DNA from 4 places in the Paucibacter sp. JuS9 genome. Region 4 is predicted to be linked to each of the others. Evidence: predicted binding sites of a transcription regulator. Region 4 holds the regulator's gene; each other region holds the start of a gene.
The links. The regulator sigma-54, encoded in region 4, starts transcription at its own class of promoters, with help from an activator protein. The targets are predictions, from matches to a motif close to TGGCANGNAANCTGCTTT.

Region 1 (7,741 bases), 2.4 Mb from region 4:
CGACGCCAGTCCGCGTTGAGCGTAGTGCGCTCCGTCGGCGCCCAAGCAAGCACCAGTCCGTAGGTGCTTGCCGTGACTTGATTCAGCGTCATGTAGTTGCTTCGCTCCTTGCCGGCCTGCAAGTTCAGGTTGAGGTCCGGATTCGGGCGCAGGCGGATGCCCGCCAGCACACTGTCGGTTGCGACGCTGCGTGCCTGGCCATTTCCGCTGGTGCGCTGCGCGTTGGCTGACAAGTTCCAGTTGATCAGCCGATGCGCGCCGCCCAGCCCCTCAAATCCCGCTGCGACCTGGCCACTGCGACCATCGCCGATGATCGAATTCTTGACCCTGCTCTCGACAGCAGTGGCGCTGAATTCGTAACTGGCCACGGAGGCCACGATGCCGCGCAATCTGGGGGCTACCATGAGGTTCGCCAGCTGCGCCTGGTTGGCGTTACCAAGATTGGAACTGACGGATTGCTCTGCAGAAAAGGCAGAACGTGCCTGCTGGCCCAAAGTGGCCCTAACGTCAATGAGGAAGCGTCCATCAAGCAAGTTCACAGTCGCCTGTGAAGTCAGATGATGCTGAACGCGGTCGCGCTGGCTGGTACGGAGGTACACCAGACCATCCATTGAATAGTCCAGCGAGCCACGGAACGCGCCGTTGTAGCTGCGCAGGCTCAGGCCCGGCGAGATTACGCCGATTAAGGCCCTATCTTTGGCGCCGGTTTGCGGTGTGCTCAGGCTGTCGGTGGCAGTACCGCTGATTGAGAGCAAGGGCTGGATGCTGAAGATGCGACGCTCAGCCGTCCGCTCCTCGCTCTGGCCCCAGGCCATCTCACTTGCCAACAGGAGCAACAGCGCCTGAGTCAAGTACCTCAGTGCCGGCACGCGAAGTCCTCGCAAATCACTCCGGCTTGGGATCATTGCCATATCCGTAGCCATAGCCATAGCCATAGCCATAGCCGTAACTGCCTTCGGAACCAGCATGCGCCTGGTTGAGCAACATCATCTTGACCGGGCAGGACTCGATGCTGGCCAGAGCCTGCTGCACCGCGCCTTGCAGCGTCTTGTCAGCGTGCACAACGATGACGATCTGCCCCATATGCGAAGCGAGCACGCGAGATTCGGTGGTTAGCAGCAGCGGCGGCGAATCAAAAATGATGATGCGGTCCGGGTAGCGCTGGGCCATGTCAGCCAGCAGTGCCGTCATCGCATCGCTGGCCAAGAGCTCGGTCGCCCTTGGATGCGGTGTACCGCTGGGCAGGATCGTCAGCTTGTCAATATTGGTGCGCAGCAGCACGTCAGCCATGTCGACCTGGTTTTCCAGCACGTCGAGGAGGCCCGGGCCCTGTGGCAGGCCCAACATGCGCAGCACCGAGGGGCGGGCCACGTCGGCGTCCACCAGCATCACGGTGTTGTCCAGCTCGGCTGCAATGCTCAACGCCAGGTTGAGAGAGGTAAAGCTCTTGCCCTCGCCAGCCAAGGCGCTGGTCACCATGATCAGGTTGCCATGATTGAGCTTTTCGGTACCCTTGCCCATCGCGTTCTTGATCAGCGGCCGTTTGACAACCCGGTACTGATCGGCGATGAAAGTGCGAGGCGCGGTCGGCACGAGGAACCCTTGGGCAGCCAGGGCCATCAGGTCCAGCTCGACGCGCTTGGATTGAAGGGCTGGTACCTCGGATTCCGGCTCGGCCGCCGGCATCGCCGGCGGCAGTTCGGGCTGCGGCGGGGCTTGCACCGGCGCGTCCGGCAGGATCACGCCCGCCTGGCGCAGTTGCTCCAGCCTTTGTGCTGCTTGTTCGATCAGGCTGCTCATGTTCAACCCACCTGCTTGCTCATCAGAATCGCCATGATGGATAGGCCCACGGCAAACACGACCACCAGGCCACCACTGGCCACGCCGAAGCGAACCAGATCGACACGTACACGGCGCTTCTCAGCATCACTGATCAGCCGGGAAACGACACCCAACACCGGAAGTTCGGTGCGCAGGCGCAGTTCGCCCGCGTCATGGAAAACCGGGCGCAGCTGTGAGCCGACAAAAGTCGCGAACACACCTGCCACCAGGCAGACAGCCAGCACGCCAGCCAGGAGCAGCAAGCGATTCGGGGCCACAGGCTTGGGGTCGGCACGGGGCGGGTCGATCAGCTTGAAGTCCGCAACGCCGCTGGCAACATCGAGCTCACCAGACAGCGAAGCCGACTCGCGACGTGCCACCAGATCTTCGTAGTTCTTCTTGTGAATTGAGTAGTCGCGATTCAGCTGGGCAAACTCCGCCTCCAATTGAGGCGCTGTCTTAACTGCGGCCAATGCCTGGGCATAACGAGAAGAATATTCATCAACTCGAGCTCGCAGGCCGGCCACAAGGACTTCCGAAGACGCCAACATTCGCGCCAACTCCTGCTGAGCCAAGCTGGACGGCTGCCCGTTTGGTACCGACTGCGCTGCGATGGCTGCTTTGCGCAGATCTGCTACCTCTTTTCGCTTCTGTTCTTCGAGATCCTTGAGCAACTTGCGCGCGGACACGATGTCCGGATGCTGCTCGGTGAAGCGCTGCAGCAAGGCGTCAAGGTTGCGCTTCAGGCCGTCGATGCGGGCATCAAGTTCGGGCGTACTAACGGTCAGTGCCGACTCCTGCATCAAGCTCTGCGTGGTCGTATTGGTGCCACGGGTCCGTTCACCTTCCAGCTGCGCTCGCGCCGCGTCGCGAGCCTGGGTAGCCTCGCGCAACTCCAGCTTGGCACGATCCAGTTGGCCGCTCATCTCAGCCAGGCGCGATGCCGAATCCTTGCCATCTGCATTCATCGTCTGCAGATTGCGCAGCCGGAACTCCTTGAGGCGAGACTCTGCCTCCTCCAGCTTGCCTTCGTAGTTCTTGATTTGGTCGGTAATGAAGCTGGATGCTGTGGCGCTGTCCTTGCGGCTAGAACCCAGGCTCGACTCGACAAAGATCGTGACCAGCGACTGCACGGCGCGCTTGGCCAGCTCCGGGTCCCGGTCTCGGTAGGCCAGCGTATACAGGTTGTCACGGCCGGCGCTGCTGATCTTCAGCTCAGAGCTAACGCGGTCAATCAGCGCCTCCTGCTCCGCCTTGGTCTGGTTCTTCAGATCCAGGTCAGCCATGCGCACCAGCTTTTCAACATTGGGCCGGCTGATCAGCGTCTTGCTGAGCATGTTGATCTGCATCTCGACGTTCGGTGACACTGCCATGCCCGACATCAAGGGCTTCAAGATGGACTGCGTGTCGACGTAAATACGCGCAGTGGCCTCGTAGCGATCGGGCATGCTGAATACAACGATGGCACCGATAGCGCCGGTCACCCAGGCGACGAGCACGCCGTACCAGCGGTATTTCCACATCCGCCTGGTGACCGAGAACAGTTGAGCGAGCAGGAGGTCCATCAAACAATCTTCAAGCGTTGGTAACGAGAGGGCCGGGGGGCGGCCATCCCTGAACTGCAGCCCGGCCGGGCCGCAGACAGCTGTTCAGGTCAGAAGAAGCTCTGCGGAATGATCAGGATGTCGCCGGGCCGCATCTCGACGTTGGCTGACACGTCGCCGCGCTTGATCAGGTCCTTCAGGCGCACGGAATACTGCTTGTTGCCTTCAGCGGAGCGCAGGATGGTGGCACTGTTGCCGGCAGCAAAATCAGTCAGGCCGCCGACAGCGATCATCACGTCCAACAGCGTCATCTTTTGCTTGTAGGGCAGGAACTGGGGCTTGGCGGCTTCGCCAACCACGCGGATCTGCTCGCTGTACGGCCCGACGAAGCCGGTGACGATCACGGTGACGACCGGGTCGCGCACATACTTGCTGAGCTGCTTCTCGATGTCGCGGGCAATCTCGATAGAGTTCTTGCCCTGTGCCACCATTTCATCAATCAGTGGCGCCGAGATCTTGCCGTCTGGGCGCACCGGCACCTGCATCGACAGCTCCGGGTTGCGCCAGACCATGATGTTGAGGCCGTCACCGGGGCCGATGATGTAGCTGTAGTCTTGCGTAGCCGCCGTGACAGGCGCAGGAGGAATGCCTCCCGTGCTTGCGCAACCAGCAAGCAGACCGAAGGAAACCGCCAAAGCCAGCAAGCCGGAGCGGCCCGAAATGGATGCAAACAGTGTCTTCAAGGCAATTCCTCTCGATGTAGGTGGCGACAGCGCCAAGCCGCTATGCGTTGAGCTACGCACAGCGCTGACCGGCGACCTGCTGATTCACGGATCATGCCACAGGGCTTTGACGCTTTTGTGCCCAGCAAACAGGGGGCTTGCGAGTAGGCGCGAGCAATATCGCACGGGGATTCGATCAGCTTGAATATCGGCGCCGACCCGGCTCCGGTTGTAGGGCCGACAGCGCTCGGCGATACTGCCCAGCGACTGCCGGCCACCCCGCCCGGGACAGCCCGCCGGCAATGCAAAGGAACCAAATGCAGTTTGACTACGCCCGCGCTTTCTCCCGCAATATTGGCTGGGTGACCGAGTCAGAGCAGGCCAGGCTGAGGAATGCCCGCATCGCCATTGCCGGACTGGGTGGGGTTGGCGGGGAACATTCGCTGGTCTTGGCGCGGCTGGGCATCGGCAAGCTGGTCTTGGCCGATTTCGACGAATTCGACCTGCACAACATGAACCGCCAGGCAGGCGCCTTCATGTCCACCATGGGCCGAACCAAGCTGGACACAATCGAACGGATGACGCTGGACATCAATCCGGAAATTCAAGTCCGGAAATTCCCGTCCGGCATTGATCTCAATAATCTGGATGAATTCCTGGAAGGCGTCGATGTATATGTTGACGCACTGGATTTCTTCGCGATTGACATTCGTCGCCAGGTTTTCGCGCGCTGCCGTGAAAAGGGAATTCCGGCGCTGACCGCCGCCCCCCTGGGCATGAGCACCGCCCTGCTCTACTTCTCAGCCGATGGCATGAGCTTCGAAGACTATTTCAAGCTGGAAGGCCACACGAAGGATGAGCAACTCGCGCGCTTCGCCGTCGGGCTCTCACCGGCCATGCTGAACCGGAGCTACCTGGTTGCACCCGAGGCCGTGAATTTCCGCGAGAAGCGCGGCCCGTCCACCGGCATGGCCTGCGCACTTTGTGGCGGCGTGATGGGTACGGCCGTTCTCAAGGTACTGCTCGGGCGAGGCGCCTTGCGACCAGCCCCGTGGGCGATGCAATTTGATGCCTATGGGCAAAAGCTCAAATTCACCTGGCGCCCCTGGGGCAATTCGAACCCCCTGCAGCAACTACTGCTGATGCTGGTCAGGCCACTGCTCCGGGGCAAGGACGCAGGCTCCAAGGCCAAGACCTGAACGACATTCAACAATAGAAAAAGCCCGCAACTTTCGCAGCGGGCTTTCTTCTTGGATCGAGTCGGGCAAGCACCGACTTGTGCCAAGCGATGCGCTTACTTTGCGCGGCGACGGCGGCTCAGCAGGCCCAGACCAGCCATGCCCAAACCCACCAGGGCCAGCGAACCCGGCTCAGGGACGTACACGGCGCTGAAGTCACCAGTAATCAGGTAGGGGAACGGGTCAGTAGCGCCACCGGTGGTCGGCGTGATCGCGTCGAAGTCACCGTTGGTTTGAACGCGCATGTGGAACGGTGCTGGATCAAACCAATAGCTCGAACCCAGAGCCGTCAGCGACAACTCTTCAAAGAAGATGTTGAAAGCACCCGGGGGACCAACCAAGTCACCCGTGCCATAGCTAACGTCGCTCCATGCGAGCAGCTTGTCTTCGCCACCACCAGCTGATGCGGATTGGAACGTCGTGAAGCTGCTGCTGCTTGTGATGTTGAACTCGGTGTCGGAACCTTCATCCAACCAGATTTCAATCTTGCCGCCGGTACCAAGGAATGTGGTCGTCGAGGATGCCACGCCGGACGCAACGAACTTCGCGTACATGCGATAGAAACGCGTGTCCAAATCGTCGGCACCCAGACCACCGGTCAGCCAAGTGGTAACGCCAAGGGTCCCTTCGTTGCGCAGGTAGCCCGTGAAGAAGCCAACTGCCGATGCAGAGAATGCACCAGGACCGGTCAGGCCGAGAACTTCAGTGTAGGCGCCCGTCAGCTTGTCAACCGTCTTGCTGGTCGAACCACCGACAACGCCAGGAACCGCCGTTTCATTGATCTTCCAATCTTTGAATTCGGCGAAGGCAGAGAAGCTGGTCAAGGCCAACGCGCCTGCAACGCATACGGAAAGAAGTTTGCTCTTCATCATGTCACTCCTGGGTGAAAGCTTGCTGTTGAAGCCACTTGACTGGGCTCACGACCATCTAGTTAGCAGGCATCGTGCCAGAAGTGAATTAGTCAATAAAATCAACAACTTGTGAAAACAAGCCATCAGTAACGCCGGGCAACTGTAAAGAATTTCGTCACAGGCCGGTTAGCACAGATGCCTGCGAGACGATTCAACTGGCCGCGAGCATTGCTCGCACCTCTTTGTACAGCGGGTGCTTTTCACCGAGGCGCTGCAAGGTCTCCAACTCTTGGCGAGCCTGCAGCTTGGAACCCTGCCTCAAGTAGAGCTTTGCCAGTCGCAGCCGAGCCTCATGCCAGTTCGGACGCAGCGACAGGGCCACCTTTTGCGCCTCGACAGCCTTGGGCCAGTCATTCGAAGAGGCGTAGATGTCGGCCATGGTGTCATGCAAGTCGCCGTCTTGCGGTGCAAGCTTGATAGCCTGTCGAATGACGTCCAGAGCCCCCGGCTTGCCAGCACGCGCAAGTGTCCATGCCAGATTGTTGAGCGCCTCAATATTCTGTGGATTGCCTTTGACGACATTTTCATAGTAGCTGCTGGCCAAGCCGAAATCCGAGCGCTTGACCGCCTCGCCAGCAAGATACATCCGGAAGACGGGGTCAGCAGAATGCTGCGCAAGCCATTGGCGCTGAAATTCATCGGCCCGTGCCGACGCCGGCAAGCGCAGGAGCACTCTGTGCAAGCGAACCGCCAGTTCAGGCGCTGCCACCAAATCAAGCCCGCGCCGATAGGCACCCGCGGCCGCGTCCCAGTTCTTCTGCGAAGCCCACAAGTCACCTTCAAGCATGTGACCGAACGGGCTCGACTTGAACTTCTGCTGGGCACTTCGCGCGACCGCAAGGGCCTCCTTCGCCTGGCCCGCATTCATTTCGAGGACAACCAGCATCTGCAAGGCGGGCGCCGAGTCCGGGCTGATCGCAATTGCGCGCCTCAGCGACTGGATTGCAGCCGGCGCATTCTTCTGCGTGATGTAGATCTCCGCCTGCCGCATGTGCGGGACTGACGAGTTCGGCAGGCTCTTCGCGAGCTTGGCGTAGGTGTCGATGGCGAGGTTCACATCCCCCGCCGCCATTTGGATCTGCCCCAGGTTGTCGCTTGTTTCGACGGTAAATCCAATCGCAGCAACGGCCTCCTGGGCGGTACCCAGTGCGCCGCTCTGGTCTCGTCTCATCAATTGCAACTTGGTCAGGACGATTCTTGGTCCCACTTCGCCCGGGAACCTTCTGATCAGTTGCCGAAGGCTGTCGATTACCGCATTCGCATCCGCATTGTCGCGTTCGCGCAGAGAAATCAAGAACAGCTGCGCCTGCACGTTGTCGGGAACCTTTGCTACATAGCCCTCGAGACGTGCCTTGGCGGCATCCACGCGTCCGTCGGCAACCTCCAGCTTGGAGATGGCCGACAACGCCGGGTAATAGGTCGAATCCAGCGTCAGGGCCGCCTCGTATGAAGTTCGCGCCAGCGCCCGGTTTCCGCGCGCCAACTCCAGATTGCCCCGCAGGTTC
Region 2 (7,741 bases), 780 kb from region 4:
GAAGCTCCTCACCGAAGATGCCGAGGCGCGCGGCAAGTGGCAGGACACCCTTCGCTATGTGCTGGTCGACGAGTACCAGGACACCAATGCGGTGCAGTACGACCTCCTGAAGCAATTGGTCGGTGAGCGCGCGCTGTTCACGGCCGTGGGCGACGACGACCAGAGCATCTACGGCTGGCGCGGCGCGACCATCGAGAACCTGAAGCGCCTGCCGCTGGACTTCCCGCAACTGAAGGTGATTCCGCTGGAGCAGAACTACCGCTCCACCGGCGCCATCCTGCGCGCGGCCAACAACGTCATCGCGGTCAATCCGAAGATCTTCGACAAGAAGCTGTGGAGCGAGTTCGGTGATGGCGAGCCGGTGGCCCTGGTCGAGTCCGATGGCGAAGACCACGAGGCCGAGCGCGCCGTCTCGCGCATCCAGGCGATACGTGGCCAGGGCGGCGCCGGCATTGAGTTCAAGGACTTCGCCATCCTCTACCGCGCCAACCACCAATCACGGCCTTTTGAACAGGCACTGCGCCGCGCGAACATTCCCTACAAGGTCAGCGGTGGCCAGAGTTTCTTCGACAAGGCCGAGATCAAGGACCTGTGCGGCTGGTTGCGGCTCCTGGTGAACCAGGATGACGACCCGGCCTTCCTGCGCGCGGTGACCACACCGAAGCGCGGCATCGGCCACCAGACCATCGCCGGGCTGAGCCAGTTCGCCGGCAAGTGGAAGTGCAGCATGTACGAAGCGCTGTTTGCCGAGAGCCTCGGCACGGCGCTGAGTGCCAAGCAGATCGGCTCGCTCCACGAATTCGGCCGCTATGTGAACGAGCTGGAATACAAGGCTCGTCACACGTCAGGTGCGAAGGAAGCGAAGCTGCTGCTGCTGGAATGGCTCAGCGACATCGCCTACGAACAGCATCTCTACGACAACGAAGAGAACGAGAAGGTTGCGGCCGCGCGCTGGAACAATGTGCTGGACTTCGTCGACTGGGTGGCCAAGCGCTGCGGCGGCGAGATCCAGGAAGACGGTGGGAAGTTCGAGACGGAAAAGCAGACCGTGCTGCAGGTCGCGCAGACCATCAGCGTGATCCTCTCGATGGCCGAGCGCAACGAAGACCAGGACCAGGTCGTGCTGACCACCCTGCACGCCAGCAAGGGCCTGGAATGGCCGCATGTCTTCCTGGCCGGCGTCAACGAAGGGCTCCTGCCCTTCAAGGCCGACGACGAAGAGATGACGGCCCAGCGGCTCGAGGAAGAACGCCGCCTCATGTACGTGGGCATCACGCGTGCCCGCAAGACCCTGGCGGTCAGCACCCTGCGCCGGCGGCGCAAGGCGCGCGAGCTGGTGATGGGCATCCCGAGCCGCTTCATCCTCGAGATGAAACTGCACGAGTCGTCGGTCAAGGAAGACCCGCGCGAGAAGCTCAAGCGGCTGCGCGAGGCGTTTGCGGTCAAGGGCGCAGCGTCTAGCGCTGCGCAGCAGACGCAGGACTGAGCGGCGCGGCCTGCGCCTCCGGCTGGCGGCCTTCGCCCGTGGTGGCGGGTGCGTTGTAGCCGCGCGCATCGGTCCAGCCTTCCAGGCTGGCCTTGTCCTCCCAGGGGGCCGGGCGGCGAGGATCCCAGCTGCCACGCTCCACCGGCCCGTCCTTCGGCTTGAGCTCGAAGCTGATGACGCGCTCGCCCGGCTTGCGCCAGCTTGTCAGCCGAACCGTTTCGCCGGCCAGTTGCACATCGCTTGTTGACTCACCGAACGGCACCGAGTCGGGCCCCTTGGCATGGGCCGACTTCAGTGCGCCCAGCGCGGAGGCAAACACACGGTCGTAGCGATGGAAGGGATTGAGTGCGTTCCTGACCAGGCTCATCGCCGGCACGTTCGAATAGAAGATCCGCCGCGAAGGCAGCAGCACCAGGTAGCGCTGGCTAGCCGCTCCAGTGAGGCGTTCGCCCAGCAGCTCGCCGCTGCTGAACCAGGTCAGGCGTGCTGCCGTACCCGCCTTCTCGTCGCGCAGTTCCAGGGCGCCTGGACAGTCCCATTGCGCTTCGGCACCGCGGCAGGGGCCTTCGGTCGGTGCCTTCCTGACTTCCTGCGCGAAGGAGGAGGAGCAGGCCAGCAGCAGCAGGAGCGAGAGTCGGGCCAGATGCAATTTCATGAGGGCAATGCGGCCGCCCGAGGTCGACCGAGGGGATGTACCGTAGGGTTGCTCAGTTTCGCATGAGCAGAATGGCGGGCATGACCCTGTCCAAGTTCGATTGCCTGATTTTTCTCAGCGCCCTCATTGCCGTGGGGTTGAGCGCTTTCGGCGGCCCGCCGGCGCTGTTCTTCGTCTTCAAGCCGCTTACCACGATCCTGATACTCGCCTACGCCTGGCAGCGAGGGTCGGGTCTGGCGCAGCGGCGCTGGATACTTGCCGGGCTGCTTGCCTCGCTGGCCGGCGACATCGCCTTGCTGTGGCCGCAACAGGGCTTTCTGCCAGGCTTGGTCTCCTTCCTGGTTGCGCATCTGTGCTACCTCTGGGCGTTCACACGGGTGCAGCGCCTGGCCGCCTGGCCCTGGGCCTTTCTTGCCTATGGCTTGCTGGCCGGCTTCATCCTCAGCCGCCTGTGGGCCGGCGTGCCGGCACCACTGCAGGGGCCGGTCCTTGTCTACGTGCTGTGCCTGAGCGCCATGGGCGCGCAGAGCCTGGTGCTGGCCAAGCGGTCGTCCACGCCCGGCAACCGCGTGCTGGCCTTGGGGGGCCTGCTGTTCGTGATCTCCGACGCCTGTCTGGCAACCAACAAGTTCGCCGGCCCGCAGCCGCTGGCGGCCCTGTTGGTGCTGCCGACCTACTGGGCCGCGCAGTGGTGCATCGCCAGCTGGCTGGCCCCGGCCGCGCGGGACTGAGGCTCAGCGCAGCCGCCGGTACAAGGTATTGCGGCTGACACCCAGGCGGCGCGCCGCCTCGGAGACGTTGCCATGGCAGTCGCGCAGCATCTGCTCCATGCGCTGCGAGGCGAGGGTGCGCAGGTCCTCGGTCTCCAGGGGCGCGGATGCTACCTGAAGCATCAGGTCGTCGAGCAGGTCTTCCGGCAGGTGGGCCTGCTCAATCTGTGTTTCATCGTCGTCCAGCAGGGCCACGGCCGTGCGCAGCACCTGGGCGAGCTGCCTCACATTGCCGGGCCAGGCATGGGCGGCGAAGGCCTGGGCCACCGCAGGCGCCAGCGTCAGCGGCCGGCCCGGTGCCAGGTCGTGCAGCAGCTGCGCGATCAGGCCTGCCAGGTCGCTGCGTTCGCGCAGCGGCGGCAGCCTCAGCATCAGGCCGTTGAGCCGGTAGTACAGGTCTTCGCGGAAGCGGCCCTGCTGCACCAGCTCGCGCAGCGGCCGGTGGCTGGCGGCGATCAGGGCGAAGTCCAGGTCGACCGGCGCGCCGCCGCCCAGGGGCTGCACCTGCCGCTCCTGCAGCACGCGCAGCAGGCGGGCCTGCAGGGCCAGCGGCATGTCGCCGATCTCGTCGAGGAACAGTGTGCCGCCCGCCGCTTCGCGCAGCCGGCCGGGCGCACCTTCGCGCCGCGCGCCGGTGAAGGCACCGCCGCGGTAGCCGAACAGCTCGGCCTCGATCAGGGATTCGGGCAGGGCCGCGCAGTTGACGGCGACGAAGGGCCGGGCGGCGCGCGGCCCGCTGTCGTGGCAGGCGCGCGCGAACAGCTCCTTGCCCACGCCCGACTCGCCCTGCAGCAGCAGCGGGATGGGCTTGTCGAGCACGCGGCGGGCGCGGGCGATCTGCTGGGCCAGCGCGGCATCGCCGCTGTCCAGTTGCTGCAGTGCGTCGCGCGGTGCAGGCAGCTTGACCTGGGCAGGGACCGGGGCCGCGGACGGCCCGCGGCGCGCGCCGTCGAGCCGGGCCCACAGCGTGCCGGCCGCCGTGCCCTCGACCGCCTGCGGGCCGCCGCGCCGACGCAGCGCGGCCACGGCCTGCTCCATCACCGCGTCCAGTTGCCACTGGCCGACGGCCGAGGCCGGCAGGCGCAGCAGCTCGAGGGCTGTCCGGTTGGCGCCAAGGATGCGGCCGTCCTCGTCCAGTGCCAGCAGGCCTTCGACCACGGTGCCCAGGCCTTCGGGCCGGCCATGCAGCCGCAGCCGCAGGCCGGCGCCGTGCCGCGCCTCGAACAGCTGGTGCTCCAGCATGCGGCCGGCGGCGCGCACCAGGCCCAGCGCATGGCGGTGCTCGCCGCGCTGGTCGCCGGAGATGTCCAGCACGCCCAGCAGGCGGCCGTCCGGTCCCCAGATCGGCGTGGCGGCGCAGGTCAGGAAGCCATTGCGCTCCAGGAAGTGTTCGCCGCCGTGGACCATCAGCGGCCGGCCCTCGGCCAGGGCCGTGCCGATGGCATTGGTGCCGCGCCACTGCTCCAGCCAGTTGGCACCCGGGCGCAGCGCCACGCGGGCCGCCTTGTCGGCAAAGCCGGTGTCACCGAGGGCCTCGAGCAGCATGCCCTCGGCATCGGCCAGCATGACGATCTGGCCGGCATCGCGAATCTGGTCGTGGACGAATTCCATCACCGGCCGCGCCTGGGCCAGCAGCTGGCGGCGCTGCTCCTGGGCGCGGCGCAACTGGGCGGCCGAGGCATGGGGCACGCCGGCCGAGCGGCCCTGCGGCTCCAGCCCATGGGCCAGGCTGCGCTGCCAGCTGGCCTCCACCGCGGCGTCAAGCAGGCCGCTGGGCGGCGCGCCGGCCTCCAGCAGGGCGCGGCGGGCCTGGCGCAGGCTGCGGCCGTCGGGGCGCGGCCGCGCGGCAGCGGCCAGGGGCAGGGTCCACATCACTCGTTGTCTCCTTGCGGGGCTCCATGTCGGGCGCCGTCTGGCAGCGACCCTAGGGCCGGGCCCCGCGCCACGGAAGCAGTTCAGCCGGATTGCGTCTGCGACTGCTCCATCGCGTGACAGTCCTGCGGCACAGGCCTGCGTCGTCGGCACAGTCTGCGCGCGCCGCCTGACCCGGTTCTTGCGGGAAAGGGCCGCCAGGCTGCCGATCCGGCCCCTGGCACGCTCCCTGCAATGAAGCGGCGCGGATGCCAGCAGGCACCGATTCACGACAAACACAGGAGACTGACCATGATCTACGCCGCCCCGGGCACGCCCGACGCCCGCATCGCCTACAAGCCGCGCTACGACAACTTTATCAACGGCCGCTTCCAGCCGCCGCTCAAGGGCCAGTACTTCGACGTGGTCACGCCGATCAATGGCCGTGTCTACACCCAGGCCGCGCGTTCCGGTGCCGAGGACATCGAACTCGCGCTCGATGCCGCCCACGCCGCAGCAGCCCAGTGGGCCGCCGTGCCGCCGGCCGAGCGCGCCGGCATCCTTTTGAAGATCGCCGACCGGCTCGAGCAGAACCTGGAGCTGTTGGCTTATGCCGAGACCGTGGACAACGGCAAGCCGATCCGCGAGACGCTGAACGCCGACATCCCGTTGGCGGTCGATCATTTCCGCTACTTCGCCGGCTGCGTGCGAGCCCAGGAGGGTGCGCTCAGCGAGATCGACGGCCACACGATCGCGTACCACTTCCATGAGCCGCTGGGCGTCGTTGGCCAGATCATTCCCTGGAACTTCCCCATCCTGATGGCGGCCTGGAAGCTGGCGCCCGCGCTGGGTGCCGGCAACTGCGTGGTGCTCAAGCCGGCCGAGAGCACGCCCATCAGCATCCTCGTCCTGGCCGAGCTGATCGCCGACCTGCTGCCGCCCGGCGTGCTGAACGTGGTCAACGGCTTCGGTCGCGAGGCCGGCATGCCGCTGGCCCAGAGCAAGCGCATCGCCAAGATCGCCTTCACCGGTTCCACCGCCACCGGCCGCGTGATCGCCCAGGCCGCCGCCGGCAACCTGATTCCGGCCACGCTGGAGCTGGGTGGCAAGAGCCCCAACCTGTTCTTCGACGACGTGATGGCCGAGGACGACGCCTTCCTCGACAAGGCGATCGAGGGCCTGGTGCTGTTCGCGTTCAACCAGGGCGAGGTCTGCACCTGCCCCAGCCGCGCGCTGATCCAGGAGAGCATCTACGAGCGCTTCATGGAGCGTGCAATCAAGCGTGTCGCCGCGATCAAGCAGGGTAACCCGCTCGATACCGACACCATGATGGGCGCCCAGGCCTCGGCCCTGCAGATGGACAAGATCCAGGGCTACCTTGCGCTCGGCAAGGAAGAGGGCGCCAAGGTGCTGATCGGTGGCAGCCGCGCCGAGCTTGGCGGCGATCTGGCGGGCGGCTACTACATCCAGCCTACGCTGTTCCAGGGCCACAATCAGATGCGCATCTTCCGCGAGGAGATTTTCGGTCCGGTGCTGGCCGTGACCACCTTCAAGGACGAGGCCGAGGCGCTGCAGATCGCCAACGACACGCCCTACGGCCTCGGCGCCGGTGTCTGGACCCGCGACGGCAGCCGCGCCTACCGCCTGGGCCGCGCCATCCAGGCCGGCCGCGTGTGGACCAACTGCTATCACGCCTACCCGGCGCATGCGGCCTTCGGCGGCTACAAGGAATCCGGCATCGGCCGCGAGACCCACAAGGCCATGCTGGACCACTACCAGCAGACCAAGAACCTGCTGGTCAGCTACTCGCCGAACAAGCTCGGCTTCTTCTGAGCACAAGGGGCCCGCGGGCCCCTTGTGCTCACATGCCCTTGAACAAGTGCGTGTAGCTGCGGCTGACCTCGAGCTTCTCGGTCAGGCCTTTCACGCCCACCAGTTGGCGGCCGCGGAAATCGCGTGTGATGCCGTTGATGGCCTTCACGTTCACCAGCGTCGAGCGGTGGATCTGCCAGAACAGCTTGGGGTCCAGCTCGTCCACGAGTTCCTTGATCGGCTTGCGGATCAGCGCTTCCAGCGTGGCGGTCTGCACCCGCGTGTACTTCTCGTCGCTGATGAAGAACAGCACGTCCTCGACCGGGATCATCTGGATGGCCTGGCCCACGGTGGCCTGGATCCACTGCAGATAGGCCGGCGCACTGCCCGGGTTGAGCTGGGCCGAGAGCTTGTGCAGGAGCTGCTGCATCGGCGCGGCGGGCTTGCCGTCGTCGGGCACCGGCTCATTGCTGTGGCGCTGCGAGAGGCGCTTCTTGACCCGCTCCACCGTCACCTGCAGCCGCTCGCGTTCGGCGGGCTTCAGCACGTAATCGGCCACACCCTGCTCGAAGGCTTCGACCGCGTACTGGTCGTAGGCCGTGATGAAGACGATCTCGGGCAGCAGCCAGTCCTCGTCTTCCGGCAGCTGGGCGATCTGCCTGGCGGCGTCGACGCCGGTCAGGCCGGGCATGCGGATGTCCAGGAACACCAGGTCCGGCTTGTGCTCCTTGACCAGCTCGACGGCCTCGATGCCATTCTTGGCTTCGGCCACGATGTCCAGGTCGGGCCAGACCTCGGTCAGGCGGCTGCGCAGTTGCTCGCGCATCAAGCGTTCGTCGTCGGCCAGGACCGCGCGCACGCGAGGGGTGTGGTTGGTGTCGTTCATGCGCCGATGTTAGTCGTGGATCAGCGCAGGTTCGACCGGTGTCGCCGGAGCCTGGGGCGGTAGCGGCTTGGCCGGCTTGCGGCGCAGCAGCAGCCACAGCACGAGGCCGATCAGGATCAGCGGCGAGAACACCACGGCACCGACGCTCAGCGCAGCCAGCACACCCAGCGCCAGTATCGCGCCAACGATCAGCAGCGGCAGGCCGACGCCCACCAGCAGGCACAGCGGCACGACCACCAGCACCACCACCGCAGCGATGGCCAGTCCCACGGCGCCGCCGA
Region 3 (7,741 bases), 2.5 Mb from region 4:
GGGCGCATCAACGTTCTGTGCGGCCGGCTGCCGGTGGGGCAGTCGCAAAGTGTAGGTCAGAGTCCGGGCATTCCCGTAGTCGACACGGCCGTTTAAGCGATCTTGCGTACCGATTCTTCGTGTTGCATCGCACAAATCCGACACTCTTGTGTCTTATAGAAGATGTCAGGCATCAGAGGGTGGACGGGACTCAGGGTTTCTGCTCGAATGCCGGCCATGCCGCGCGAGCCCCTGTCTTCATCTGCACCAGCCAGCGCATCGAGCCCGGTCGATGCCGGGCCCTCATTCAGCCCGCTCTATCGCCAGATCAAGAGCCTCTTGATCGCCGGCCTGCAAGGCGGTGAGTGGAAGGCGGGTGAGGGCATACCGAGCGAGATCGAACTGGCCCAGCGCTATGGCGTCAGCCAGGGCACGGTGCGTAAGGCTATTGACGAACTTGCTGCCGAGAATCTGCTCGTGCGCCGGCAGGGGCGGGGAACTTTTGTTGCCACCCATGCCGAGCAGCAGCAGCAATACCGCTTCCTGCGCCTGATGCCCGATGAAGGTCAGGAACCGGGGCTGGGGCGCCAGTTGCTGGACTGCAAGCGCCAGCGTGCGCCGGCCTGGATTGCCAAGCAGCTGCAGATGCGTGCGGGTGACCCCATGGTCGAAGTGCGCCGTTTGCTGCATGGCAAGGACAAGCCGGTGGTGCTGGACGACATCTGGCTCCCTGGTGATTTGTTCAAGGGCTTGACCACCGAGCGCTTGAACAAGCATCGCGGGCCGTTCTATGGATTATTCGAGACGGAGTTTGGCGTGCACATGATCCGTGCCCAGGAGAAGGTCAAGGCGGTGGCGGCCGATGAGGAGTCTGCGGCGCTCCTGCACGTGGCTGTCGGCACGCCTTTGCTGAGCGTCGAAAGGCTCTCATTCACCTATGGCGACAAGCCCGTGGAGCTGCGCCGCGGCTTGTACAACACTTCAACGCACTTTTATCGCAACGACTTGAATTGACCCTCGGCATTCATCAGGTACGCAACACGCGCCAAGCGGGTCTGGGCGCTGTTGCGTTGCAATAAAATCCTTGGGTTTCATTCGAATTACAAAGAAGGCAACAGCATGGCTGCTACTCCAAAACAAAGGCCCGGGACCATGCGTCTCGTCGACGCCTTGCAATACCGTCTGCCGCTCGCAGGCTACGTGTCCATCCTGCACCGTATCAGCGGCATAGTGATGTTCGCGCTGCTGCCCTTCGTGATCTGGATGTTCGACACCAGCCTCACGTCCGAGATCTCCTACGACAGTTTCACCAATGCCTTTGTGGCTGGCATCGGCATTGTGCCGGCCTGGTTCGTGAAGCTCACCTGCCTGGGCCTGATCTGGAGCTACCTCCACCACTTCATCGCCGGCGTGCGCCATCTCTACATGGACGCAACGCACAGCGTCACCAAGGAATTCGGCCGCAGCTCGGCCGTCGTCACGCTGGCATTGAGCCTGGCGCTCACTGCTGCCCTGGGCGCCAAGCTCTTCGGCCTGTACTGATTGCCACCCAGCATTCGCGAGGCAAAACACAATGACAACTTTCGGTTCCAAGCGCATCGTCACTGGTGCGAAGTACGGCCTGCGCGACTGGCTGGCCCAGCGCGTCACGGCTCTCCTGATGGCGCTGTTCACCATCGTCCTGCTGGTGCAGGTGCTGCTGCCAGGCCCGCTCGGCTATGAGCGCTGGGCAGGCATCTTCAGCCAGCAATGGATGAAGGTCATCACATTCGCCCTGATCGTCTCCCTGGCGTACCACGCCTGGGTCGGCGTGCGCGATATCTGGATGGATTACGTCAAGCCGGTCGGTGTGCGCCTTGCGCTGCACATCTTCACCCTGGTTTGGCTGGTGGGTTGCGCCGGCTGGGCGATCCAAGTGCTGTGGAGACTTTGAAAATGCAAATTGGATCGACTCTCGCGAAACGCAAGTTCGATGTGGTGATCGTCGGTGCCGGCGGTTCCGGCATGCGCGCCTCGCTGCAACTCTCGCTGGCTGGCCTGAACGTGGCTGTGCTGTCCAAGGTCTTCCCGACCCGGTCGCACACCGTGGCGGCGCAAGGCGGCATCGGCGCCTCGCTCGGCAACATGAGCGAGGACAACTGGCACTACCATTTCTTCGACACCGTCAAGGGCTCCGACTGGCTCGGCGACCAGGACGCCATCGAATACATGTGCCGTGAAGCACCCAAGGTCGTCTACGAGCTTGAGCACTTCGGCATGCCCTTCGACCGCAACCCGGACGGCACGATCTACCAGCGCCCGTTCGGCGGCCACACCGCCAACTACGGCGAGAAGCCGGTGCAGCGCGCCTGCGCCGCGGCCGACCGTACCGGCCACGCCTTGCTGCACACGCTGTACCAGCAAAACGTCAAGGCCCGCACGCAGTTCTTCGTTGAATGGATGGCGCTCGACATCATCCGTGACGCCGATGGCGATGCCGTGGGCGTGACGGCGCTGGAAATGGAAACCGGCGAAGTCCATATCCTCGAAGCCAAGACGGTCTTGATGGCCACCGGTGGCGCAGGCCGCATCTTTGCGGCCTCCACCAACGCCTTCATCAACACCGGCGACGGCCTCGGTATGGCGGCACGTGCCGGCATCCCGCTGGAAGACATGGAGTTCTGGCAGTTCCACCCGACCGGCGTGGCCGGTGCCGGCGTGCTGCTGACCGAGGGTTGCCGAGGCGAGGGCGCCATCCTGCGCAACGCCAATGGCGAGCGCTTCATGGAGCGCTATGCACCGACGCTGAAAGACCTGGCACCGCGCGATTTCGTGTCGCGGTCGATGGACCAGGAAATCAAGGAAGGTCGCGGCTGCGGTCCCAACAAGGACTATGTGCTGCTCGACATGACCCACCTGGGCGCCGACACCATCGCCAAGCGCCTCCCCTCGGTGCTGGAGATCGGCCACAACTTCGCCAACGTCGACATCACCAAGGAACCTATTCCCGTGGTGCCGACCATCCATTACCAGATGGGTGGCATCCCGACCAATATCCATGGCCAGGTGGTGATCCCGAAGAACGGCAAGCACAACGACATCGTCAACGGCCTCTATGCCGTGGGCGAATGCTCCTGCGTGTCGGTGCACGGCGCCAACCGCCTGGGCACGAACTCGCTGCTGGACCTGATCGTGTTCGGCCGTGCGGCGGGCAACCACATCGTCGACTTCAACCTGAAGACCAAGAGCCACAAGCCCCTGCCCAAGGACGCTGCCGACCTGACCCTGGCCCGCCTGTCGGCCCTGGAGAATCGCAGCAACGGCGAATACGCGCAGAACGTGGCGAACGACATCCGCTCGACCATGCAGAAGCATGCCGGTGTGTTCCGCACCCAGGCGAGCCTGGACGAAGGCGTCAAGAACATTCTTGAAGTCGCCAAGCGCGTCGGTGGCATTGGCCTGAAGGACAAGTCCAAGGTCTTCAACACCGAACGCGTCGAGGCGCTGGAAGTCGAGAACCTGATCGAGGCCGCCAAGGCCACGATGATTTCGGCTGCCGCCCGCCCTGAAAGTCGAGGAGCGCATGCGCACAACGACTATCCGAACCGCGACGACGCGAACTGGATGAAGCACACGCTGTGGTACTCGGAAGGCAATCGCCTCGACTACAAGCCGGTGAACCTGCAACCGCTGTCGGTGGAATCGGTGCCCCCGAAGGTCCGGACGTTCTAAAGGATTGATGAAATGAAGCGCACTTTCCAGATCTACCGCTACGACCCGGACAAGGATGCCAAGCCCTATATGCAGACCCTCGAGGTCGAGCTGGATGGGCACGAGCGCATGTTGCTGGACGCCCTGGTCAAGCTGAAGGCGGTCGACCCGACGCTGTCCTTCCGTCGCAGCTGCCGCGAAGGCGTCTGCGGTTCGGACGCGATGAACATCAACGGCAAGAACGGCCTGGCATGCCTGACCAACATGCTGACGCTGCCGGGCGTGATCACCTTGAAGCCGCTGCCGGGCCTGCCCGTTGTGCGCGACCTGATCGTCGACATGACGCAGTTCTTCAAGCAGTACAACTCGATCAAGCCCTACCTGGTCAACGACAACCCGCCGCCCGACAAGGAACGCCTGCAGTCGCCGGTGGAGCGCGAAGAGCTGGACGGCCTGTACGAGTGCATCCTGTGCGCGAGCTGCTCGACGAGCTGCCCGAGCTTCTGGTGGAACCCGGACAAGTTCGTCGGCCCGGCTGGGTTGCTTCAGGCCTACCGCTTCATCGCGGACAGCCGCGACGAAGACACGGCAGCTCGCCTGGACAACCTCGAAGATCCTTACCGCCTGTTCCGTTGCCATACGATCATGAACTGCGTCGACGTCTGCCCCAAGGGTCTGAACCCGACCAAGGCGATAGGCAAGATCAAGGAACTGATGGTCCGCCGCGCGGTCTGATCAGCGCAAAGAAAAGTCATGGCGAACATGGAAGCCACGCTGATCGACGAGAGGTCTCTGTCCAAGCTGCGCTGGCGCTGCCGGCGGGGCCTGCTGGAGAACGATCTCTTCATCGAGCGCTTCTTCAATCGCCATGCCGAGTCACTGACCGAGTTTCAGGCGGAAGGCCTGCGAGTGTTGATGGATCTGTCTGACAACGATCTGCTCGATCTGCTGCTGCGCCGCAAGGAGCCTGAAGGCGAACTCGTTCGTGCCGATGTGCAAGAGGTCCTGAGCCTGCTCCGGACCGTCACCTGAATTTTGTTAAGCATTACCCCGGAACCCCAAAGGAATGACCATGACCCCGTCTGAAGTCAAAGCCACCCTGTCGTTCTCTGACGGCAGTCCGCAAATGGATCTGCCCATCTACAAGGGCTCGGTCGGACCGGATGTCATCGACATCCGCAAGCTCTACGCGCAGACGGGCAAGTTCACTTACGACCCGGGCTTCCTGTCCACAGCCTCGTGCAACTCGACCATCACCTACATCGATGGCGACAAGGGCGAGCTGCTGTACCGCGGCTACCCCATCGAGCAGCTCGCCGTGAACTGCGACTACCTCGAGACCTGCTACCTGCTGCTGTACGGAGAGCTGCCGAACGCCGACCAGAAGGCCAGCTTCGAAGACCGCGTGATGCACCACACGATGGTCAACGAGCAGATGCAGTTCTTCCTTCGCGGCTTCCGTCGCGATGCCCACCCGATGGCCGTGATGACGGGCCTGGTGGGCGCGATGTCGTCGTTCTATCACGACAGCACCGACATCAATAACCCGGAGCACCGCGAGATCTCGGCGATCCGCCTGATCGCCAAGATGCCCACGCTGGTGTCCATGGCCTACAAGTACACGATCGGCCAGCCCTTCATCTATCCGAAGAACGATCTCTCGTACGCTGGCAACTTCATGCGCATGATGTTTGCCACGCCTTGCGAAGACTACAAGCCCAACGACGTGCTGGTGCGGGCGATGGACCGGATCTTCACGCTGCATGCCGACCACGAGCAGAACGCTTCGACGTCCACCGTGCGCCTGTGCGGCTCCTCCGGTACGAACCCGTTTGCAGCCATCGCCGCGGGCGTGGCCTGCCTGTGGGGCCCGGCTCACGGCGGTGCGAACGAGGCCTGCCTGAACATGCTGAGCGACATCCAGCAGATGGGTGGCGAGGCCAAGATCGGCGAGTTCATCAAGCAGGTCAAGGACAAGAACAGCAGCGTCAAGCTGATGGGCTTCGGTCACCGCGTCTACAAGAACTACGACCCCCGCGCCAAGCTGATGCGCGAAACCTGCCATGAGGTGCTGAACGAGCTGGGCCTGCACGACGACCCGTTGTTCAAGCTGGCCATGTCGCTGGAAAAGATTGCGCTGGAAGACGAGTACTTCGTCGCCCGCAAGCTCTACCCGAACGTCGACTTCTATTCGGGCATCGTGCAACGCGCCATCGGCATCCCGGTGCCGCTGTTCACTGCCATCTTCGCCCTGGCCCGCACGGTGGGCTGGATTGCCCAGCTGAACGAAATGATCGGCGACCCGGAGTACAAGATCGGCCGTCCGCGCCAGCTCTTCGTCGGCGCCACCAGCCGCGACGTCAAGCCGATCGCGCAGCGTTAAGCCACTCGCGTACTGATGAAGATCTCCCGAGCGCTTGGGCGCCGGGAGATCTTTTTTTCTGGCTCGATGTTGATGTCGACACTGAGCGAAGAGCAATTTGCGCGTCAGCTGGCATCAACTTAGGGGATGTCGGACGCCTTTACATTTTCTTGCTCCGTGCGCGATTCGCCCGGTTCTATCTTGTTGATTTATTGGAAGGATTTTGAGCTGGCATCAAAGATGCTTTGTGCTTCCTGTCCATTACCGTGAGGTCTCAACATGAAATATCTTGCTACTCGGATTGCCACGGCGCTCGCCGTGTTGGCGATGGCAGGCGGCGCCAGCGCCCAGGCCATCATCCAGAACTCGGAAGTCCAGTTGGGCGTGCGCGCCTACGGTGACCTGAATGTGAACGGCGGAACGCCGTCCACCGGCGACGGCACGTCGACGGTCGGCCTTCGCTCGGTCCGTACCAATTCCGACTCGACTTCGCCCGGTTGCACCTGCGAAGGTTGGGGCGTCGGCCTGCGCAGCACCGGTCAATATGGTGCGGCCAACAGCGCTTACGATGGCACGGCCAACCTTTCCCTGGTCAGCTTTAACTCGACGGCCAGCACCGCTGTGTCGGTGGTGAATGTGTTGAGCGCAACCGGCGCTGCCATTCTTCAGGTTACCCACGATTACCACCCGATCGCAGGTACCCCGTATCTGTACGAAGTGCTGGTGTCGATCAAGAACATGACCGGCACGGCACTGGCGGCCAGCGACCTGGTCTACCGTCGCGTGATGGACTGGGACATTCCTACGCCTGGCGCAGAGTCGGTGAGCATCCAGGGTGTTCCGGGTGCGTTGGGTCTGGCCAATGGCAGCAACCTCTATCGCTCCGACAACAACGGTTTCAACCGCGGCAACCCGTTCAGCTTCAGCAGCTATGGCATGCAGAATCAGAACTTCGTCAACTCGGAAGGCCGTGACCAAGGCGCCCTGTTCGACTTCGAGTTCGAAGCCCTGGCCAATGGTGCAACTCGTACCTTTGCAACTTACTATGGCGTGGCACCGACCAAGGCAGCAGCCGACTTGGCCCGCAGCCTGGTTGACGGTGACTCGTCCGACGTCGAGATCGGCCTGTACTCCTACGGTTCCTGCGTTTACGGCCTGACGGGTTGCGATTCTTCGACCGGCGCACCCGACACCTTCATCTTCGGCTTCGGCGCCGCGGGTGGTGTGCTGGTTCCGCCGGATCGCGGTGACGTTCCCGAACCTGCCAGCCTGGCGCTCGTCGGCCTGGGCCTGCTGGCTGCTGTCGGCGCTCGCCGCCGCAAGTCGGTCGCCGCATAATCTCTGCGGTCCATGACTCGGCCCCTCGCCGGCATTGCCGACGAGGGGCTTTTCAATTCTTGAACGGGATGTCGATGAAACTCCGCTATTTGCCGCTCACTGCTTTCCTGCTCTGCAGTCTCAACCTGCACATCGTGATGGCGGAGCCGATCGCTGCTCAGGCGGGCGCCAAGCCGGCGTCCGCTTCTGGTCTGCTGGCGGCGCAAGCGAAGCTTGAACAGGGGCTTGCCGCGCTGGCCAAACGTGATCATGAGAAGGCGCGAGCGCTGTTTCAGGCGGCGACGAAGCTGGCCCCGTATTGGCCTGAGCCCTGGCTCCAGCTCGCTGAAAGCGCGCGGGTTGCGAATCAACCGGAGCTGGTGAACAAGTGGC
Region 4 (7,741 bases):
CGAATACTTCGGCTCGCCGACGATGGGCTGCTCCTGGCCGGTGATCAGGTCCAGCGTGGGCACAGCCTGCTTGGAGCGGACCCGCGTGTAGTTGGCATCCAGGCCGGTGAAGCGCAACACCGAGGGCAGGAAGGTGAAGGCGGTCTTCATGCCCAGTTCCAGGCCCCGGCGCGTGGACGGCTGCTGGTTGTCCCATTGGTTGAAGGCGAACTCCAGCTCCGACAGCGGCTTGCCGGTGACCGGATCGATGGTGTCGGTGCCTTCGAAGACCTTGACGTTGGTGCGCGGCACGACCCGCGTCGGCGCGCCTACCAGGCCGCGGTGCTTGAAGACGGCGGCGGTGAGCATGGTGTCCTTGCTGACGTACCACTCCATCGCGATGTTCTGGTTGATATTGGTCCAGGGCTTCAGGCCCGGGTTGCCCATGGTGCCGGTGCAGTTCTGGTCGGCGTCGCTGCCGTCGCTTTCGTTGGCCCAGTCCTCGCGGCGCTCGTCGTAGATGCAGGTGCCCGAGGGCAGGAGGAAGCTGTAGGCCGGGCGGGCAATGGTCTTGGCGCCGCTGTAGCGCAGCACGGCCTTCTCGGGCACGACCCACAGCGCCAGGTTCAGCGAAGGCATCACGTCCGTCGTCGATTTCTGGATCGAGGTGTTCTTGCGATAGGTGGTCGAGACAATACCGCCCGCCGCATCGGGGGTGAGCGGGTCATAGGTCGCCGTCTTCTTGCGCGAGATGAAGGTCAGGTAGCCGGTGCCGGTGACGTCGGTCTTGACCGCACGCACGCCGACATTGCCGGCCAGCTCCATGCCGAAGGGCAGCTTCCAGTCGGTGAAGGGCACGCGGTCCAGCTCGAAGTCCGTCATCAGGTAGGCGGCATTGGCCTTCTCCTGGAAGCGCGAGAACGGCTGCTCGTAGACCTTGCCATCGCTGGCCTTGCAGGTCACCACGCAGTTGAGGTTGATAGGGATGCCGGCACCCTGGAACAGCTTGTCCACATCGATCTGGTTCCAGCCATTGATCAGCGTCGGCGAGCGGCCGCTGGCGCCGGCATAGAACTGGCCGGCCGGTGCCACCGACAGCACGTTCTGCACGAGCGCCTGGTACTGGGCCTGCGTCATAACGGTCTGGCCGTTCTGCGGCGTGGCCGGGTTGTTGCTCGGGTTGAAGCCGTAGGCGCAGGGCTGGCCGCCCACGGCGAGCGAGCCGGCGGTGTTCTCGCAGCCGACGATGGAGCTGCGCACATTGACCGTCGGCAGGTAGATGCCGGCCACATAGCCGGGCTGGCCGAAGGTGCCCAGCGGCTCCTGGATCGTGGCACCGCCCAGGCCCCAGAACTTGCCCGAGGTGTTGCGCAGGTTGATGCCGCCCTGCACCGAGTTCATGAAGGGCAGCTTGTCCTGCAGGTCATAGGTGAGGTCGAGCTTGCCGGTCTTCTCCGAGGTCTCGCTCTTGAAGATGCGGCTGATCAGGACATTGGTCGTCGGGGTGACCAGCGGCTTCTGGGCCGCGGTGTAGGCCGGCACGGCCACGGTGTTGGTCGCCGAGACCGGCACGGCTGCGCTGGCCAGTTGCGGCGAGAGCACGGCGTACTTGGCGAAGTTCAGCTGGTCGTTGCTGCTGCCGGGTGGCAGCGCGAAGCTCCAGGAGCCATCGGGCTGCACGGCGAAGGTGGACTCGCCGTACTGATAGCCGAAGGACGCACGGCGGTCGTAGCGGAACATGCTCGAGTCGGCCTTGCCCCCCATGAAGACGGCCTTCAGGCGGCCGTTGCGGTACTCGCCACCGGTCTGCAGATACTTCGAATCCGTCTCGATCTTGCTGAAGATCATGTCGGTGTTGTAGTAGCTGTCGGTGGTGGTGTAGCTCGTCACGTGGTGCGAGTCATCCACCGTGTAGCCGGGCTTGATGTTCACCGTCGCGCCCTGGGCCAGCGGCGCACCGGCGCGGTAGCTGTAGGTCGTCGGCATCAGGGTGTAGGGGTAGGCCAGGCCGGTGCCCAGCGAGCGCACGCCAGCGGCCGAGTCGACGAAGGTGCCGGCCGTGTTGTAGGTCGGCGTGCCACCCACCGAGAAGTTGCCCACCACGTCGGCCACCTTGCGCTGGTTGGACGCGTACTTGCCGTAGATGTTCAATTCATCGCTGACCTTGAAATCCAGGCGGATGTCGCCGCCGTGGCGACGGTCGTCCTGGCCGCGCACATAGGAGCGGATCAGCGCCGGCGTGTAGTCGTTCCACTGGTTCAGGCAGCTCAGCTGTTCGTTGTTGCGCTGGTTGATGGCCAGCGTGCGCGCCGTGCTGCCGTTGATCGCGCTGGTCTGCGCCGTGGTGAGATTGGGGAAGGCAGTGAAGCAGTCGGCCTTGCTCTGCGCAGCGGCCGATTTGGTGATCAGCTCCAGCGGCGTGGCTGCATTGAAGGTGCCGCCGGCCGTCAGCGGCGAGGCCAGGAACGTGGCGTTGACCGTCGGGTCGGTCTTGGAGACCGTGGCCGGGTTGAAGGCAAAGGTCTTCTCCGGCGAGTTGTCGAAGTCCGCCTGGCGCAACAGGCCTTGCAGGCCGTTGACGCCGCCATTGCTCTGCTGATGGCTCTCGCTGTTGTAGTTGGACTTGTTCAGGTTGACCAGCACGCCCAGACGCTTGTCCAGGAACTTGTCGGCCAGCACCAGGTTCAGGTTGGGCGTGGTCTTCCTGTTCAGGGAGCTCTCGGTGGCGGCCACGCGCAGCGAGTAATAGGGCTTCTTGAAGTCCAGGCCGGTCCGCGTGTTGATGATGATGCTGCCGCCGAGCGAGCCTTCGGTCATCGCGGCGGTCGAACCCTTGACCACGTCCACGCTCTTGATCAGGTCCGACGAAAGCTCGCGGAACTCGACACCGCGGCCACCGCCACCACCCAGCAGGTCGGTGCCGCCACCAGCCTGCACGGCCTGGCCATCCATCTCCACACGCGTGAGATCGGCGCCGGTGCCGCGCACCGAGACGCTCACGCCTTCGCCGAAGTCGCCGCGGTCCAGCGCCACACCGGCAATGCGCGAGATCGCTTCGCCGATATTGCGGTCAGGGAAGGCACCGACGTCTTCCGCCACGACCGAGTCGGTGGCCGTGGCCGCGCGCTTCTTGCGGTCGATGCTGGACTGCTGCGAGAGCCGCGTGCCGATCACCAGCACCGAGCTCAGCTCGGCCGTGGCCTTCGCTGCCGGCTTCTTGTCATCCTTGCTGTCCTTGGCCTGTTCACCGCCTTGCGCCGCTTCGGCCGCGGGCTTGGCCGGCGCTACGGGCGTCGTGCTCGCTTGAGCCATCGCGGCCTCGCTGGCCATCAGCGTGAGGGCCATGGAAACGGCCAGGGCCAGGCCATCCGGCCGCAAGGCCAGTTTCGAAATCTTGTTCACAAGCTGTCTCCGTCACCGGGCTTGGCCGGCACTTTTTGTCATTGACTGGTGTTCACCGCAAGCGCCCCGAGGCTTCACGAGGCGGCGATCTACAAGCCTGCTTGCAAGGCCCGGATGAGGCCCGCCTGCGCTTGTGAGGAGTCCAGCTTATGAGGACGGGTCCGAATCGATGTATGACGCTTGTGCGTCGAACTATCGGAATTTTGAATAGCGGATGAATCGGCCGGGAAGCAAGGTTTCCGGTCACCCACTTTGCGGGTTATCCCGGGCGGATTCAGGGCGCATCAATCAACGCCTTGATCGTTTGTGCCGGCGCTGTTGCGGTGCGGCGACTGACGCGGCAAAGTCCTAGCAAGTCGCTGGGTCATGCGTTGGCAGCGCGCTGCGCGGCAGGCATTCAGGGCCCCGTTCAGACCCCCGCTCAGACCCCAGGTCAGAGTCGCGTCAAAGCGCCTTGCGCAGATTGGCCGGCGCAATTTTCAGCGCCTCGCGGTACTTGGCCACCGTGCGCCGCGCCACCTGGATGCCCTGCTCTTCCAGCATGTCGGACAAGGCGCTGTCGGACAGCGGCTTGTTGTTGTCTTCGGCGTCGACGAACTGCTTGATCAGCGCGCGCACCGCCGTGCTGGAGGCATTGCCGCCGGCATCGGTGTTGAGGCCGGACCCGAAGAAGTACTTCAGCTCGAAGGTGCCATGCGGCGTGGCCATGTACTTGGCCGTGGTCACGCGCGAGATGGTCGATTCATGCAGGCCCAGCTCGTCGGCTATTTCTCTGAGCACCAGCGGCTTCATCGCCAGCGCCCCATGCTGGAAGAAGCCCTTCTGCCGCTCGACGATGGCCTGCGAGACACGCAGGATGGTGTCGAAGCGCTGCTGGATGTTCTTGATGAACCAGCGCGCCTCCTGCAATTGGCCGCCCAGCGCGCTGTTGCTGATGCCGCCGCGCGTGGCGCGCAGCGCATTGGCATAGAGCTCGTTGATGCGCAGCTTGGGCGCGACCTCGGGGTTGAGCATCACACGGAATCCGCGGCCGCTCTTGCTGACGATCACGTCCGGCACCACGGCCGCCGCCTCGCCTGGCGCAAACGGCCGGCCCGGCTTGGGCTCCAGTGTCTGGATCAGCGTCTGCGCCTCGCGCAGCAGCTGTTCGTCGGCGCCGGTGAGTGCCATCAGCTTCTTGCTGTCGCGCCGGGCCAGCAGCTCCAGGTGGTTCTTGCAGATCAGGATGGCCACCACCTGCACCTGGCTGCGCGGCCGCGTGCGCAGTTGCAGGAGCAGGCATTCGGAGAGGTCCCGGGCGCCGACACCGGTGGGCTCCATGCTCTGCAGCCAGCGCAAGGCCACCTGCAGGCGTTCCAGCAATTCCTCGAGTGCCTCGGGGTCGTCTTCACCGGCGAGCGAGGCGGCGATCTCTTCCAGCGGGTCGGCCAGGTAGCCGTCGTCGTTCAGCGATTCGATCAGCACCAGGAGCGCGGCGCGGTCTTCGCTGCTGAAAGACATGCCGGCCATCTGCTGTTGCAGATGCTGCTGCAGGCTGATGGACGGCGCCTCGGTCTCGGGCCTTTCTCCGTCTTCGCTGCTGGAGCTGGCGCTGCCGGGCAGCTCGCGGATGCCGTCGAAGTCGTCGCCCTCGGTGCCGTTTTCCCAGTCTTCGCGCTCGGTGGTGCCGAAGTCCTCGGCCTTGATCTCGCTCGCGGCCTCACCATCGCCTGAAGGTGCCGAGTCGGGTTCGTCGGACGCGTTGCCGCGGACTTCGCTGAGCTCGGGTGCGGTGACCGCGCTGCCGAATTCCTCGTCGGTCTCGAGCAGCGGGTTCTGCGCCAGCATCTGCTCCACTTCCTGGTGCAGCTCCAGTGTGGAGAGCTGCAGCAGCCGGATCGACTGCTGCAACTGGGGCGTCAGCGCCAGATGCTGACTGAGCCGTACCTGCAGGGTGGGTTTCATCTCAGCGCAGCCCCAGCAGCCTACATTTTGAAGTGTTCGCCGAGGTACACCTTGCGCACGTCGGCGTTGGCCACCAGCTCGTCGGGCGTGCCTTCGGCCAGCACCTCGCCCTCGCTGATGATGTAGGCGCGGTCGCAGATGCCCAGGGTCTCGCGCACGTTGTGATCGGTGATCAGCACACCGATGCCGCGCGCCTTCAGGAAGCCGATGATGCGTTGGATCTCGAGCACGGCGATCGGGTCCACGCCGGCAAAGGGCTCGTCCAGGAGGATGAAGCGCGGCTGCGTGGCCAGGGCGCGGGCAATCTCGACCCGGCGGCGCTCGCCGCCCGAGAGCGCGGGTGCAGGGCTGTCGCGCAGCTTCTCGATCGAGAGCTCGTGCAGGAGGCTGTCCAGCATCTCGTTGATGCGGGTCTTGGTCCAGGGCTTGCCGTTCTCGTCCTGCTGCAGCTCCAGCACGGCGCGGATGTTTTCCTCGACGGTGAGCTTGCGGAAGATCGAAGCCTCCTGCGGCAGATAGGACAGCCCGAGGCGCGAGCGGCGGTGGATGGGCAGGCGCTCCAGCGCCTCGCCATCGAGCCGGATCTCGCCGGCGTCCGCCCGCACCAGGCCGACGATCATGTAGAAGCTGGTGGTCTTGCCGGCACCGTTGGGACCCAGGAGGCCCACGACTTCACCGCTGTCCACGGCCAGGTGCACGTTCTTGACCACGCGGCGCACGCCGTAGGTCTTCTGCAGTCCGTCGGCCTCAAGCCGGCTCGGGCGGCCCGGTGCCGCCGCTGCGCTGTCGATGCCGCTCATGAGGGCTTGCGAGGCGTGGTTTGCAGCGTGGTGCTGGGCTGCAGTTGGGTCGGTGCGCTGCTTGCGGACGGCAATGCCTCGGGCGCACTGGCTGCGCGCGGCATCAACACCATGCGGCCGCGGCCGTTGGGGCTGCGCTCGACATTGCCGCCGCTGGTCTTGAAGAGTTCGCTGCGGTTGTCATAGGCGATCTCGCCACCGGTGGTCTCCCCCGTGACGAGGCCGTTGCGCAGTTGGCGAAGCACCGCATTGCCGACGAAGCGGACGGTTTCCTTGCGGCTGTCGTATTCGATCTGGTCGGCCCTGCCTTCGATCACCTCGCCCGGCGTGTCACGGCCCTGGCTGAAGCTCACCTGCTTGTCGCCGTCCGAAGTGGCCGAGGCCTGGAAGAAGCCGTCGGGGGTTTCCTTGATCACCACCTTGCCGGCCTTCAGCAGCAGGCTGCCCTGGCTCAGGATCACGTTGCCGGTGAGCTCGGTCAGCTGGTTGGCGATCTCGACCCGACCGCCTTCGTCATAGCTGATGTTCATCGGCTTGTAGCGGTCGCCCTTTTCGGCGCCCGCCGGCGCAGCGGCCAGCAAGGCGAGGGCGCTCAGCAGCAGCGAGGAGGAAAGATGGGCAGGGCGCATGGTGGGTGGGCGGCACAAAACTTGCAGGCCATTCTAGGCCCAGCCCACCCCCGGGCCGCTGGCAATTACGTCACGGCTTTGAGCTGCGCGCGCGCTGGATCAGGCTGTTGGCGACCTGCAGCGCGCGCATGCCCTGTTCCTGTTCGGTCATGCCACGTTCGCCCACCATCGAGGGCGAGGTCCAGAAGCGGCCGCCGATGGCGATCGCCGGCACGCCGTCCATGTTGTAGGCCTCGAACAGCTTGTTGGCCTGCAACAGCTTGCTCTCGATGCCGAAGGAGTTGTACATCGCGGTGAACTTGGCGGTGTCCAGGCCCATCTTGGTGGCCAGCGCGATGATGGCCTTGTCGTCGTCCAGCTCCAGGCGCTGCTGGTGGAAGGCGGCGAAGACGCGCTGGTGGTATTCCTCGGCCTTGCCCAGGCCGTCAAGCGCGTAGAACAGCTTCTGGTGCGGCTTGATATTGGGGCGGAAGCCGACATGCACGCGGCGGAACACCACGTCGGGGGGCAGCTGCTTGACCCATTCCTGCAGCATCGGCTCCAGCGCATAGCAATGCGGGCAGCCGTACCAGAAGAACTCGGTGACCTCGATCTTGCCCGGCGTCGTGGGCAGCGGGCTGGCGAGGCGCTTGAAATGCTTGCCCTCGATGGGGCCGCCCTGTGCCTGGGCGAGGCCGGCGCTGCCAAGTGCCAGGGCCGAGAGTCCGAGAGCGGAGAAGTCGCGACGATTCATGAATCAGCTACCTGTGAACTGCGAATAGGGGATGCAACGGCCGGGATCGTAGAACAGCTGACCGATCAGCGCTGGACACGCACCAGATTGGCGTCAACGCCGGCGGTTTCCAGCTTCTTCTGAAGGCCTTCGGCGTCCTCGCGCGCATCCAGCGGGCCGATGCGGACCCGGTACACGGTGCGGCCCGATTGTTCGAATTCGTAAATCCTGGCGCTGTGGCCGAGCAGGGCCAGCTTGGCGCGCTGGGCTTCGGC

Region 1: pepA (flocculation-associated PEP-CTERM protein PepA) is a predicted target of sigma-54. The motif match lies at 6,257-6,274, and genes of this name have one in related genera.
Region 2: exaC (acetaldehyde dehydrogenase ExaC) is a predicted target of sigma-54. The motif match lies at 5,002-5,019, and genes of this name have one in related genera.
Region 3: ABT392_RS06895 (PEP-CTERM sorting domain-containing protein) is a predicted target of sigma-54. The motif match lies at 6,261-6,278, and genes of this name have one in related genera.

The regions. Positions count from the first base shown of each region.
Region 1 is NZ_CP194172.1:1,463,678-1,471,418, reverse strand. It holds gene ABT392_RS06550 (TIGR03016 family PEP-CTERM system-associated outer membrane protein) at 1-815, opposite strand, end outside; gene ABT392_RS06545 (XrtA-associated tyrosine autokinase) at 886-1,800, opposite strand; gene ABT392_RS06540 (XrtA system polysaccharide chain length determinant) at 1,803-3,386, opposite strand; gene ABT392_RS06535 (XrtA/PEP-CTERM system exopolysaccharide export protein) at 3,476-4,042, opposite strand; gene ABT392_RS06530 (ThiF family adenylyltransferase) at 4,405-5,286, shown strand; gene pepA (flocculation-associated PEP-CTERM protein PepA) at 5,382-6,194, opposite strand; gene prsT (XrtA/PEP-CTERM system TPR-repeat protein PrsT) at 6,388-7,741, opposite strand, start outside.
Region 2 is NZ_CP194172.1:4,887,830-4,895,570, forward strand. It holds gene ABT392_RS21820 (ATP-dependent helicase) at 1-1,486, shown strand, start outside; gene ABT392_RS21825 (hypothetical protein) at 1,458-2,141, opposite strand; gene ABT392_RS21830 (lysoplasmalogenase) at 2,222-2,872, shown strand; gene ABT392_RS21835 (sigma-54-dependent Fis family transcriptional regulator) at 2,876-4,783, opposite strand; gene exaC (acetaldehyde dehydrogenase ExaC) at 5,075-6,595, shown strand; gene ABT392_RS21845 (LytR/AlgR family response regulator transcription factor) at 6,624-7,460, opposite strand; gene ABT392_RS21850 (hypothetical protein) at 7,470-7,741, opposite strand, start outside.
Region 3 is NZ_CP194172.1:1,554,164-1,561,904, forward strand. It holds gene ABT392_RS06860 (GntR family transcriptional regulator) at 208-993, shown strand; gene sdhC (succinate dehydrogenase, cytochrome b556 subunit) at 1,099-1,521, shown strand; gene sdhD (succinate dehydrogenase, hydrophobic membrane anchor protein) at 1,553-1,912, shown strand; gene sdhA (succinate dehydrogenase flavoprotein subunit) at 1,915-3,690, shown strand; gene ABT392_RS06880 (succinate dehydrogenase iron-sulfur subunit) at 3,703-4,404, shown strand; gene ABT392_RS06885 (FAD assembly factor SdhE) at 4,432-4,701, shown strand; gene gltA (citrate synthase) at 4,742-6,052, shown strand; gene ABT392_RS06895 (PEP-CTERM sorting domain-containing protein) at 6,311-7,369, shown strand; gene ABT392_RS06900 (tetratricopeptide repeat protein) at 7,444-7,741, shown strand, end outside.
Region 4 is NZ_CP194172.1:4,103,180-4,110,920, reverse strand. It holds gene ABT392_RS18260 (TonB-dependent receptor) at 1-3,381, opposite strand, end outside; gene ABT392_RS18255 (RNA polymerase factor sigma-54) at 3,826-5,325, opposite strand; gene lptB (LPS export ABC transporter ATP-binding protein) at 5,346-6,125, opposite strand; gene lptA (lipopolysaccharide transport periplasmic protein LptA) at 6,122-6,754, opposite strand; gene ABT392_RS18240 (thiol:disulfide interchange protein DsbA/DsbL) at 6,825-7,487, opposite strand; gene ABT392_RS18235 (SPOR domain-containing protein) at 7,553-7,741, opposite strand, start outside.